Regions from separate parts of the Pseudoalteromonas sp. SWXJZ10B genome, predicted to be linked through region 2. Evidence: predicted binding sites of a transcription regulator. Region 2 holds the regulator's gene; the other holds the start of a gene.

Region 1 (3,535 bases), on a different contig from region 2:
ATGGCGAATAGAATTATAAAATGCTTCGGTTGTTTGCCCCGAAAGCGTACGACCAGAGGCGTCGGTAATAGTACCCGAAATCATAACTGGTAATTTACGTCCTGCTTGCTCAAAGGCTTCTTCTACGCCAAACGAGGCGGCTTTTGCGTTAAGGGTATCGAATATAGTTTCGATTAGTATTAAATCGGCGCCGCCTTCCATTAATGCAAGTGTTGATTCAATATACGCAGTAACCAGCTTGTCAAAGGTGACATTTCGGTAACCCGGATCGTTTACGTCTGGCGAAATTGAACACGTTTTAGATGTCGGCCCTAAAACACCGGCTACATAACGTGGTTTTTCTGGCGTTTTAGCCGTAAATTCATCACAAATGGCGCGTGCTAATTTAGCCGACTCTAGGTTTATTTCACGACTTAGGCTTGCCATGTCGTAATCTTCCATCGAAATAGTGGTCGAGTTAAACGTATTGGTTTCGATAATATCGGCGCCCGCTGATAAAAAACCACGATGAATATCAGTGATTAAATTAGGCTTGGTTAGGCTTAATAAATCGTTATTACCTTTAATTAATACATGCCAGTCTTTAAAACGCTCTCCGCGATAGTCTTCTTCTTCTAGCTTATGATCTTGGATCATGGTGCCCATAGCGCCATCTAAAATTAAAATGCGTTCTTTTAATGCGGCGCTTATTTCGGCTTGCTTATTATTTGTAGGAGCGTTATTCGGCATAGTTGTTAGTCCTCACGTCTTGGCTAACTAAATTAATATCATACGGTGTGGTTTGGTACACGTAGTAATTTAACCAGTTCGAAAAAAGTAAAAAAGCATGGCTTTGCCACGTTTTTGAAGGTTGTTTGGTTGCATCGTCATCCGGAAAATAATTTTCGGGTTTTGGTGCATTAGGGCTTTTTTTACAATCGCGGTCGTATTCTGCTTTTAGCGAGTTGGCGTCATACTCAGGGTGACCGGTTATAAACACTTGGCTACCCGATTTATTTTTAAGTAAGTAAGCCCCTACTCGCTCAGAACCTGCCAGTACAACTAGCTCATCGCAGGCGTTTATTTTATTTATATCAATGTGACCATAGCGTGAGTGCGGTACTAAAAAGGTGTCGTCGAACCCGCGAGTCAGTGCGCCGTGATCAAAGTAACATTGGTGAGTAAATACGCCACACAGTTTGTCGTCTTTTAAATCGCGCTTTAAATTGTAACGATGGTATAGCGCTGCATGTGCTGCCCAGCACGAAAATAACGTAGAGGTAACGTGTTGCTCAGCCCAATCAATAATGACCTTTAGCTCATCCCAATACGCTACATCGTCGTATTCTAAATGCGCAAGTGGCGCGCCAGTTACTATTAATGCGTCGTAATTGTTGTCTTTAACCTCAGAAAAATAACGATAAAAGGTATCAAGGTGCTCTTCTGAGTTGCTACTACTGCGGTGAGTGTCGAGGCGCAGCAGCTCTACGTTTACTTGCAAAGGCGAGTTGGCAAGCAAGCGGATAAACTGAACTTCGGTTTCTACTTTATTAGGCATTAAGTTTAAAATAGCCAAACGCATTGGGCGTATTTCTTGCGTTTTTGCACGTGTTTTAGGCATTACAAATACGTTTTCTTGACGTAAACGTGCAATTGCCGGCAACTCGTCTTTTACTGTAATTGGCATACTTTACTCCTGCTCATAAAAACCGAAGCTTAATTATGAACTGAAAGTAAAAAATATCAACCTCTAGATGTATAGATGTCTAAATGAAATTTATTCATGATTTTATACTTTACTTACAAGCATGCTTTAGTGCTTTAAAACCCGCCATTCGTTGACTGTTTCACCTGTCAGCCACTACAATACAACATTGAAATTTTTATTATTATTTGAAGGCTTTCCTCCATGGTTTTACCTGATAAATTTATATTCTCGATGAGTCGAGTATCTAAGGTTGTGCCACCTAAGCGCACTATCTTAAAAGATATTTCGTTACATTTTTTTCCTGGCGCTAAAATTGGTGTGCTTGGTTTAAACGGTTCTGGTAAATCTACGTTACTACGTATTATGGCCGGTGTTGACCAAGATTTTGAAGGTGATGCACATCCTCAGCCTGGTACAAAAATTGGTTATTTACCGCAAGAGCCTGTTTTAGACGAAAGCAAAACAGTTCGTGAAATTGTTGAAGAAGCTGTTGGCGAAGTTAAACACGCACTTAAACGTCTTGACGAAGTGTATAACGAATACGCCATGGAAGACGCTGACTTTGACGCACTTGCAAAAGAGCAAGGCGAGCTTGAAGCTGTTATTCAGGCGCACGATGGTCACAACATTGATAACGTTTTAGAGCGTGCTGCTGATGCACTTCGCCTGCCAGAATGGGATGCTAAAATTGAGCACCTTTCAGGTGGTGAGCGTCGTCGTGTTGCTATATGTCGATTACTGCTTGAAAAACCAGACATGCTTATTCTCGATGAACCTACTAACCACTTGGATGCTGAGTCGGTTGCATGGTTAGAGCGCTTTTTACACGATTACGAAGGCACTGTTGTGGCGGTTACGCATGACCGTTACTTCCTTGATAATGTAGCTGGTTGGATATTAGAGCTTGACCGTGGTGAAGGTATTCCATGGGAAGGTAACTACTCTTCTTGGCTTGAACAAAAAGATGCGCGCTTACAGCAAGAACAAAAATCTGAAAAAGCACGTCAAAAATCAATTGCGCAAGAACTTGAATGGGTTCGTTCAAACCCTAAAGGTCGCCAAGCTAAGTCAAAAGCACGTATGGCTCAGTTTACTGAAATGCAGCAGTCTGATTACCAAAAACGTAACGAAACTAACGAGATGTTTATTCCACCTGGCCCGCGCTTAGGCGATCAAGTGCTTGAAGTAACGAATCTTCGTAAGAGTTTTGGCGATCGCGTTTTAATTGACGATTTAAGCTTTAGCATGCCAAAAGGTGCCATTGTGGGCATTATTGGTGCCAATGGCGCGGGTAAATCAACGCTGTTTAAAATGATCAGTGGTGAGCAAAAGCAAGACAGCGGTAGCATTACCGTTGGCGAAAGCGTACACCTTGCTACTGTTGATCAGTTCCGCGACGGTATGGACGAAAGCAAAACTGTTTTCCAAGAAATATCAGACGGCCAAGACGTACTAAAAATTGGTAACTTTGAGTTCCAAAGTCGTGCGTATGTAAGTCGCTTTAACTTTAAAGGTAACGATCAGCAAAAGTTTGTTAAAGACCTATCAGGTGGTGAGCGTAACCGTTTACACCTTGCTAAGTTATTAAAAGCTGGCGGCAATGTGTTACTACTCGATGAGCCAACCAATGACTTGGACGTTGAAACATTACGTGCGCTAGAGAACGCTATTTTAGAGTTCCCTGGTTGCGTAATGTGTATCTCGCATGACCGTTGGTTCCTTGACCGTATTGCTACGCACATTTTAGATTACCGCGACGAAGGTCAAATTAACTTCTTTGATGGTAACTATACTGAATACGAAGAGTGGCTTAAAAAGACACTAGGTGCAGCAGCAACTGAACCTAAA
Region 2 (3,535 bases):
GTACCAGGTAAAATTAGCATTGAGCTTACAAAACCAGCTGAAACGGCTCATGATCTTGCACTTGCGTATAGCCCAGGTGTTGCCGAACCTGTACGTGAAATAGCTGCAGATCCTGCAAATGCTTATAAATATACTGGTAAAGGTAACATGGTTGCGGTTATTACTAATGGTACTGCAATTCTAGGCCTTGGTAATTTAGGTCCTTTAGCGTCTAAGCCTGTAATGGAAGGTAAAGCGTTATTGTTTAAACGTTTTGCAGGGCTTGATTCTATCGATATTGAAGTTAAGCACAAAACAACAGAAGACTTTATTAATACGGTTGCCAACATTGCCGACACATTCGGTGGTATTAACCTTGAAGATATTAAAGCACCAGAGTGTTTTGAAATAGAAAAAGCATTAATAGAGCGTTGTAGCATTCCTGTTTTTCATGATGATCAACACGGTACTGCCATTGTAACGGCTGCTGGTATGTTAAATGCGCTAGAAGTACAAGGTAAGTCAATTGAAGATGCAATTATTGTATGTTTAGGTGCAGGCGCTGCCGCTGTTGCGTGTATGGAGCTGTTAATTAAGTGTGGTGCACTGCGTGAACACATTTATATGCTTGACCGCAAAGGTGTTATTCATACCCGCCGCGATGACTTAAATGAATATAAACAGCTTTTTGCTAACAATACCGATAAGCGTACATTGCAAGATGTAATTGCAGATGCGGATGTATTTGTGGGTGTTTCTGGCCCTAACTTATTAGCGGCTGAAGATTTAAAGCTAATGGCTGCAAAACCAGTTGTGTTTGCATGTTCAAATCCAGATCCTGAGATTGATCCTGCACTTGCGCACGGCGCACGCAACGATTTAATCATGGCAACAGGGCGCTCTGATTACCCTAACCAAGTTAATAATGTTTTATGTTTCCCGTTTATTTTCCGTGGTGCGCTTGATGTACGTGCAAGCGCTATTAACGATGAAATGAAAATTGCTGCAGTAGATGCTATTCGAAGTATTGCCAAAGAGCCAGTACCTGCAGAAGTTTTAAAAGCCGCTGGTGTAGATAAACTAGAATTTGGTGCGCAGTATATTATTCCAAAACCAATGGATCCACGTTTACTGCCGCGTATAGCAAGAGCTGTTGCACTTGCTGCTATTGAGTCGGGTGTAGCACAAATTGATTTACCAGAAAATTATATGCGGTAATACCAATCCGCAATAATACTTAATCAATTTGAGGGATTAAATCTGACGTTAACTACGTTAAAAATTTCTGATATAGAACAACTAAATAACGAAATTTTTGCCTTGTTATCGACACGATTTTCTTCCCTCAAAATAGATCACTTCATTAAGCGAATTGGTATAAATCTATACAGTAGATCTATGCAATAAAATTTAGACATAAAAAAACCTCAGTAATTACTGAGGTTTTTTTTATCTTTGTAATATTTATTCTTCGTTTAAAACGGGTACTTCTAGACCCATTTCTTGCATTATTTTTTTAACTTCTTCTGGCACTTTTTCGGCGTTATCTTTACGTAAGTCATCGTCATTTGGTAAAGGTTGGCCAGTAAAAGCATGCAAAAATGCCTCACATAGCAATTCACTATTTGTAGCATGGCGAAGGTTATTGATTTGACGACGTGTACGTTCGTCAGTTAATACCTTTAATACATTTAGCGGGATCGAAACGGTGATCTTTTTAACTTGCTCTGATTTTTTACCGTGTTCTGCGTATGGGTGAATATACTCACCATTCCATTTAGCCATAAGATGTATCGTTGCCTCAGATTATTAATTTCTCACACGGTATAAAAAGCGTGTAAATATGCGTGAAATTCTATCGATTTAAAAAAGATAGTCAAATAATAGATACCGATCTATCTTAATAAGCCTATTGTAGGTGTAAAGATAAGCACACTTTTGTGAGCTAAAATGTGTTATTCGCAGAGGCCCCTTCTACTTTTAGCCATCTAGAGCTTTAAAATACTTTGACTTATCAAAACGGATAACTTACTCTTTTAGACGTCTAAACATCCAAATTAATCAGGTGACGAATATGAGCGAAAAAAACAAAGCAACCATTGCTGTACGTAACGGCGTTGATGCTGATAAACATCATGGTGCGGTGGTACCGCCAATTTATTTATCGACTACTTATTCGTTTGCCGACTTTGATACTAAGCGTGAGTATGATTATGGTCGTAGCGGTAATCCTAATCGTGATATTTTAGCTGAGACGCTTGCTAAGCTTGAAGGTGGCGCTCGTGGCATAATTACAGCTACAGGCATGGCTGCCGTGCATTTAGCTACTCAGCTACTTAATAGTGACGATACGTTAGTAATTCCACATGATTGTTATGGTGGCAGCTATCGTTTATTTACATCTTTACAAAAACGCGGACTACTAAAGCTCGAAATATTAGATTTAACAAAAGAAGAAAGCCTTCAACAAATTTTAGTAATTAAACCTAAGCTTATTTGGATAGAAACCCCAAGTAACCCAGTACTTCGTTTAACAGATATTAAAGCGGTTACCGATGTTGCAAAGCAATGCGGTGCATTGGTGGCTGCAGATAACACGTTTTTGTCGCCTGCTTTACAAAACCCTATTAAATTTGGTGTAGATATTGTGGTGCATTCAACCACTAAATACATTAACGGACACTCAGATGTAGTAGGCGGCTCAGTTATTACCGCAACACAAGAGCTTGGTGATGAGCTTGCTTGGTGGGCTAATAACATTGGTATTACGGGTGCGCCTTTTGATAGCTATTTAACGCTTCGTGGTTTACGTACTTTAAATGTGCGCCTAAGGCAGCATCAAGAAAATGCCCTGGCAATAGCTAAGTATCTTGAAAGCTCTGAATATGTAAGCCAAGTTTACTACCCAGGTCTTGAGTCACATCCTCAACATGAGCTGGCTAAAGCACAGCAACTTGGTTTTGGTGGCATGGTGAGTTTTGATATTAAAGGCGATATAAACGACGCTGCGGCATTTTTAACTAGCCTTAAAACGTTTAGTTTAGCTGAGTCACTAGGTGGCGTAGAGAGCTTAATTTGTCACCCTGCAACTATGACGCACGCAGGTATGGAGGCAACAGCACGTTTAGAAGCGGGCGTGGGCGATACGCTTATTCGTATTTCGGTAGGTATTGAAGATATACGCGATTTAGTCGCTGATTTTGAGCGAGTGTTTGAACTTGTAAAACCAGGGCAAAATAAAAATGTTGGCCGTGTAGGCAAAGGAGCAGGCACTTCTGGCGGTAACGTTAAATTAAGTGCAGCCCGTCCGGCGCTTTGGTAAGTAATACCAATCCGCAATAATACCTAATCAATTTGAGGGATTAAACCGCACGCTAACTTCGTTAAAAATTTCTCATATAGAACAACTAAACAACGAAATTTTTGCCTTGTTATCGACACGGTTTTCTTATCCTCAAAATAGACAACTTAATTAAGCGAATTGGTATAAATATGGTCAATTGTGTACATAAATTTGGTGGCTCGAGTTTAAGCTCAAGTGAGCGATATCAAAGCG

What was found. The regulator MetJ, encoded in region 2, represses methionine synthesis genes. The targets are predictions, from matches to a motif close to TAGACGTCTAGACGTCTA.
Region 1: I6F54_RS09900 (homoserine O-succinyltransferase) is a predicted target of MetJ. The motif match lies at 1,731-1,748, and genes of this name have one in related genera.

The regions. Positions count from the first base shown of each region.
Region 1 covers NZ_JADYXD010000008.1:114,416-117,950, forward strand. Annotated here, with positions in the region: gene I6F54_RS09895 (homocysteine S-methyltransferase family protein) at 1-729, opposite strand, end outside; gene I6F54_RS09900 (homoserine O-succinyltransferase) at 719-1,666, opposite strand; gene ettA (energy-dependent translational throttle protein EttA) at 1,889-3,535, shown strand, end outside.
Region 2 covers NZ_JADYXD010000005.1:183,299-186,833, reverse strand. Annotated here, with positions in the region: gene I6F54_RS06945 (malic enzyme-like NAD(P)-binding protein) at 1-1,197, shown strand, start outside; gene metJ (met regulon transcriptional regulator MetJ) at 1,444-1,764, opposite strand; gene metB (cystathionine gamma-synthase) at 2,054-3,301, shown strand; gene metL (bifunctional aspartate kinase/homoserine dehydrogenase II) at 3,472-3,535, shown strand, end outside.